One region of the Oceanobacter antarcticus genome, then DNA from elsewhere that is predicted to be linked to it. Evidence: predicted binding sites of a transcription regulator. Region 1 holds the regulator's gene; the other holds the start of a gene.
What was found. The regulator FNR, encoded in region 1, switches genes on or off when oxygen is low (the NO sensors DNR and NnrR bind a similar motif). The targets are predictions, from matches to a motif close to TTGATNTANATCAA.

Region 1 (3,139 bases):
AGAGGATAGTGTCAACGGACGACGTTACCGACTTGATATTCGTGTTGGTGCGCCCGGAGATTACCAATTCGCAGTTACCCGGCATCTGAGTGGTGGTTTACCCTAGCAGGCTGTTTTTTACCCATTCAAGTCGTGGCCGCACTCTCAGACGGGTGATTGGTGTATGTGCAATGGCTGACGCTATTCGATCGTTACAATATCCAGCCGCGTGGCCAGGTGTGACTGGTCTTGCTGCTTTTGCAGGTTAACAAAGTCGAACAGGTTAAGATCTCCCAGTTGTGAGGGGGCTATGTTACAGATGGCTGCGAAGATGTTGTCACTGCGGCCTGGTTGGATTTTTTCCCACTCCTGCAGCATGTTTTTGACGTTTTGACGTTGCATGTTTTCCTGCGACCCACAGAGGTTGCAAGGAATGATCGGAAATTCCCGCGCTGCTGCAAACGCCTCGATATCCTTTTCCTTGCAGTAGGCCAGCGGACGGATCAGTACGTGCTTCTTGTCGTCGCTGAGTAATTTGGGTGGCATGGCTTTGAGCTTGCCGCCATAAAACATATTCAGGAACAGAGTTTCGATAATATCGTCGCGGTGATGTCCGAGGGCAATTTTGTTGGCACCAATGTGTTCGGCAAAGCCGTACAGGGTACCGCGCCGCAAGCGTGAGCACAGACCGCAAGTGGTTTTGCCTTCCGGAATAATATCCATGACGACGCTGTAGGTGTCTTTTTCGACAATATGGAAGGGCACATCCAGCTTGCTCAGGTAATCCGGCAGAACATGCTCAGGAAAGCCCGGCTGTTTCTGATCCATATTGACTGCGATCAGTTCAAAGTTAACCGGGGCGCTTTTCTGCAAGCTCATCAATATGTCGAGCATGGTGTAGGAGTCTTTGCCTCCCGACAGACACACCATGATCTTGTCGCCTTCCTCGATCATGCAATAGTCTTCGATGGCCTTGCCGACATGACGGCGCAAACGTTTTTGCAGTTTGTTGAATTCGAGTCGTTCTTTGCGATCGATGACGTCGGCAGTCATGCTGGGAAACTCCTGGATGTTCTGATATGGAACACGGACTAAAAATCAGGCGGCGAATTCTAGCGAATAGATTGGCTGTCGTCAGCAAGAGTTGCTGTGCTGAATATCCGATTCAGCCGAGCTATGGCTGACAGGGAAGGTTGTTAAAGGTCAGCGTGTGGGATACTGCGGAGCAGTAGCAGCCACATATGTCCGGTGTTTTGCCGAACGGTTGCGGGCTGCCTGCTGCTACTCGGTTTATTCTGTGGTGGCCGTGTCGTCGCATTCGAGATGAGCACTTAGGCCCGCCATCTCATAAAGACTGTTCATGTCCAACACAATGATTTCCTTGCCCTGGGTTTCGATCAGCGCATTTTTCTGGAAGCGGGTAAATACCCGGCTAATGGTTTCAACCGCGAGACCAAGATAATTGCTGATGTCGACCCTGGACATGGGCAGCCGGAAGTGGGTCGCGCTGAAACCGCGGCGGGCGTAGCGGTTGGAAATATCCAGTAAAAAGGAGGCCACACGTTCTTCAGCGTTCTTTTTGCTTAACAGCAGCATCATGTTCTGGTCGTGGCGAATCTCATTACCCATGGTACGCATCAGCTGTTTACGCAGATCGGGTAATTCGTCGGTGAGATTTTCCAACTGGTGCACCGGAATTTCACATACGGTGGTTGTTTCCAGTGCCTTGGCAGTGAGTGGGTAATCACCGGCATCGTAACCCGCTAACCCAATCAGTTCGCTGGCGAGGTGAAAGCCGGTGATCTGTTCTTCGCCATTACTGGCCAGGGTATAGGTTTTCAGGGCACCAGTACGTACTGCAAATACCGACTGGAAGTCATCCCCTTGCTGGAATAACAGCTGGCCTTTCTGAATGGGTCGGCCACGGCGAATGATATCGTCAAGTCGCTCCATATCACTGTCGCTGAGCGATAGTGGCAGACACAGAGCGTTCAGGGAGCAAGTCTGGCAGTGGGGCTGATTGCCGCGCAAGGGGGGATGTGCAACTTGGTTTGTTTTCATTGAGCTCACCGTGTCTGGTTTTCCGTGACAAACGGAACAACTGTTTTCCATTAGTTTTCGTATGGTCTTAGCTCACAGGGTGACTGTCAAGACATTGGTCAAGGTATTACAGTTGGCTGACTATAGCCAGATGGCCGCTGCGGTCCACAATCCATAACTGATGAGCAAAAGTCCGGCGATGCGACGGCTGATGTTGTGATTGAGTAATCGATTGAGGCTGCTGGCGGCGAGGCCGCTGGCAAACAGGGCTGGCAGTGTGCCCAGTCCGAAACAGGCCATGGCCAGTGCCCCCTTGAGTGGATCGCCATTAGCGGCCACCCAGCTTAATGTACTGTAGACCAGGCCACAGGGAAGCCATCCCCACAGCAATCCGAGACGAAATCGGCTGCTGACTGATTGTTGTGCCAGTAATGGTTTGGTGGCGGGCTGTAGCAGACGCCACAGGTGCTGACCGAGCTGTTCAATCCGGGTCAGCCAGCTTGCCCAGCGCGCGATGTAGAGTCCCATCAGCATTAGCATCACGGCAGCCAGTGTGCGTAATACCAGCGTCAGCAGGTCATTCAGTTGCTGCAGCCATAAGCCAAGTACAGAGACTATCAGCCCAGCCACTACGTAGCTGGTGATTCGTCCGCCATTAAAAGCCAAGGCGGTTAGTAGTGGTTGATGCTGTGAGCGACTGCCAATGGCTGCCGCAATACCGCCACACATGACCAGGCAATGACTGGAACCAAACAAGCCCAGCAGTAATGCGGTGAGCAGTGACAGTGGTTCAATCACGACAATTTGTCAGGTGATGTGGCGTCTGCAGCTGCAGGCGGTGGGGTGATTGTTGTTGACGGCGGTTTGTCAGCGCTGGCCGTCGTTTCCTCGGGGTCGTCATCAAAGAGAATTTTGTGGGCTGGCGACTCCAGATCATCAAACTGACCGCTACGTACTGCCCAGAAAAAAATCAGGGTGGCGATACTGATCAGGACGATCGAGAGTGGAACAAGTATGTAGATAATATCCATGTTATGTCCGTTATGCTGGGCAAGTGGCTGCCGTTATAACCCGGCATTATACCTGCGGGGGGCCATCGGCTGCATCCGGTTTGGATACC
Region 2 (3,139 bases), on a different contig from region 1:
TCTGGTCGCCGTTTCTCAGCATGATCCCGCTGATACTGGAACAAGTACCCGGCGTACAAATGCCGCAGGTCTACCCATGGGCCTTAACCCTGGTCGTTTTGGCTATGGTCGTCACCCTGATCGAAGCAAAACTGCGCTACGGTGACGAACTGGCAACGTATCAGGGTTATCCGCTTCGGCCAGCCAGCCTGTTGCTTCCCGGTATTCTGATCGGCACCCTGTTAATCAGCCACCGGCTGTTCCCGAACACCCCCATGATCGCCATTGTCTCTGCCGTCGCCGTGCTGATACCCACTACACTGATGGGGTGGCGAAATGGTCTTGCCGGTGGCCTCGATACGCTGAAAAAACACATCACCACCCAGTTGCCTAACGGTCGTCCGGAAGTATCTTTGTTTCTTGCTGCCGGTTTTCTCGCAGCTGGAGTCAAAGCCTGTATCAGCTCCGGGCTAATCAGCTTTCCGTTCGAACAAACCAGCGCCACGGTGGCCATTATCACTATGCTGGCCATCGTTATTATTGCCAGCCTCGGTGTCCACCAGTTTGCCCTGTTCGCCATCTTTGCCGGTCTGATGCACAACGTCACCGTCACCCCTACGCTGATGGCCATTGCTTATATCATGGGGGTATCCCTATCGATGTCGGGTAGTGTATTCAGCGGCCTGAACTTTATCGTGCAGGGCCAGTACCAGGTTGGTAATCGCGAGATCCTGCGTCACAACCTGCCCTACACCCTGTTGATGCTGCTATTCACCAGCCTGATGTTGCTGGCGATGGAAGCAGCCGGTATACAATAAACACGGGCAGACACCACCCGCCCAGACGATTCAGACAAGCACAACGGAAGCCTTTTTAATGCGCAAGTTCGACGACTCCATCCCACTCAAATTGCTCAAGTCACGCGAGTCCACCATGGCCTTTTTCAGGCCTATCCTGCAAGAAATCGGTCTCACAGAACAGCAATGGCGAGTGATTCGAGCCCTCAACGAATACGAGGAGCTGGAGTCCAAACAATTGGCTGAGCTGTGCTGTATTCTCAGTCCCAGTCTCACCGGCATCATCAACCGGCTCGAAGCACAAGATTACCTCCGCCGCCGCAAGTCCACCGAAGACCAGCGCCGGATCCTGATCAGCCTGACCGATAAAGCCAAAACCATGTTTGCCAACGCCAGTCCACGAATGGAAGGACTCTATGCTGAAATGACCAGCCAGCTGTCACCACAAAAGATGGATTTGCTGAAAGAGCTGCTGGATGAAATCATCAAGCTCGAACCTTGAACCTCGCCCGGCATGCCGTTGTCATCCCGCCTCGACAGCACGGGCCACTGGCCTGCAAATATTCTTAGCGGCTGATAACACCTCAGCCAGCAAATCAGCCAGCAAAAGCTGACCTGCCTCAAGCCCTGGACTGATTTACCTCAAGGCTCGTTCACTCCAGCCAGGATGCTTTATTGACATTAAATAACATGTTAATTATATTTTTACTTAACATGTTAATATTTAGTGATCACTGAGCCGCATGGTTGTTTTTCACTGCCATGCTCCCGACCAAAAGCCGATCTGCCGTCGGGACAAGCCAATTCTGTCTAACAACGATAAAAAGGTGACGACCATGGGCGAAATGACCCTTGCTGCAAAAGTGACTCATGTACCTACCATGCTGCTGTCGGAGCAGCCTGGCAAACTGGAAGGCTGCCGCCAGCCCGCTATTGATGGCCACCGCGAGCTGGGTCGTCGTGCCCGTGCTGCCGGTGTCGATACCGTGGTGATTCTGGACACCCACTGGCTGGTCAACGCCGGGTTCCATATTAACAGCAACACACATTTTGAAGGCGTGTACACCAGCCACGAATTTCCGCACTTTATCCAGAACCTTGAATACAGCCATCCTGGTGCACCGGCGTTGGGGGATGCAATTGCCGCCAAGGCGACGGAAAAAGGAGTGCATACCCTATCGCACCAGGTGCCAACGCTGGATTTGGAATACGGCACGCTGGTGCCACTGAAGTTTATGGATCCGGATTCGCAATTCAAGGTGGTGTCGGTAGCAGCCTGGTGCACCGTTCATAACCTCAACGACTCCCGCGTACTGGGTGAAGCCATTGCCGCAGCAATCAAGGAGTACGATGGCAAGGTCATGGTGATTGCCTCTGGTTCGCTGTCGCACCAGATCTGGGAAAACGAACTGTACGAAGCCAATAACGGCACCTTCACCATCTCCCGCGAGTTTCACAAGCAGGTTGATCTGCGGGTACTGCAGCTGTGGGAGCAAGGCGAGTACGCCACGTTCCTGAAGATGCTGCCGGAATACGCCAAATTCTGTTCTGGCGAAGGCGGTATGCACGACACTGCCATGCTGTTTGGTGCCCTGGGTTGGGACAAGTACCAGGGCAAGGCCGAAGTACTGACCCCCTATTTCGCAAGCTCCGGCACCGGTCAGACCAACGTCCAGTTCCATGTATAACCACGACGCTTTATGAGCGTGACCCACTCGCTCGACGAGCGGAGCCGCGACTCCGCTCTGGCCATGTTACAGGCTGCCCGGCTCAAGACCGGAGAGCTTGGCGTGGCCGTTTGTATTTGTATTGTCGGCCCCCAAGGAGTGCCATTGGCGAGTTACCATCCGGGGCTCGGGTGGTGGGTGTTGTCGGCATATCGGGGGCAACCGTAGAACACGATATTCAATGTGCAGAAGCGGCCATCTCAGCGCTGGGCCAGGCCGCCCTGAAAGACCAATAAACTCAACACAGAAGGTTTACCATGCTGCAGGCATCCTACCCCTACTATCTGGCCAACGAGCCAATGGCTCCGAACCAGGATCTGGAAGTAAAAAACAAATACACCGGCGAAGTTGCCACCCGCGTCGCCATGGCTGACGTTGACGCCATCGATAAAGCCATTGCGGCGGCGGTTGAAGCCACCGAACCCATGCGCAAGATGCCCGCCTACAAACGTCAGGAAATCATTTACCACTGCGTCCGTCGTTTTGAACAACGCTTTGAAGAAATCGCCCAGGCCCTGTGCCTGGAAGCAGGCAAGCCAATCAAAGATGCGCGCGGTGAAGTGACCCGTTTGATCGACACCTTCAAGATCGCTGCCGAAGAAGCCACCCGTATTTACGGTGAAGTAATCCCGATGG

Region 2: a site for FNR is predicted at 1,387-1,400, ahead of hpaD (3,4-dihydroxyphenylacetate 2,3-dioxygenase). Genes of this name have one in related genera too.

The regions. Positions count from the first base shown of each region.
Region 1 covers NZ_JBBKTX010000002.1:147,876-151,014, forward strand. The annotation lists gene WG929_RS02300 (hypothetical protein) at 1-106, shown strand, start outside; gene ttcA (tRNA 2-thiocytidine(32) synthetase TtcA) at 181-1,032, opposite strand; gene fnr (fumarate/nitrate reduction transcriptional regulator Fnr) at 1,270-2,040, opposite strand; gene WG929_RS02315 (sulfite exporter TauE/SafE family protein) at 2,161-2,817, opposite strand; gene ccoS (cbb3-type cytochrome oxidase assembly protein CcoS) at 2,814-3,050, opposite strand; gene WG929_RS02325 (heavy metal translocating P-type ATPase) at 3,097-3,139, opposite strand, start outside.
Region 2 covers NZ_JBBKTX010000017.1:83,152-86,290, reverse strand. The annotation lists gene WG929_RS14245 (hypothetical protein) at 1-797, shown strand, start outside; gene hpaR (homoprotocatechuate degradation operon regulator HpaR) at 856-1,278, shown strand; gene hpaD (3,4-dihydroxyphenylacetate 2,3-dioxygenase) at 1,613-2,464, shown strand; gene WG929_RS14230 (aldehyde dehydrogenase family protein) at 2,761-3,139, shown strand, end outside.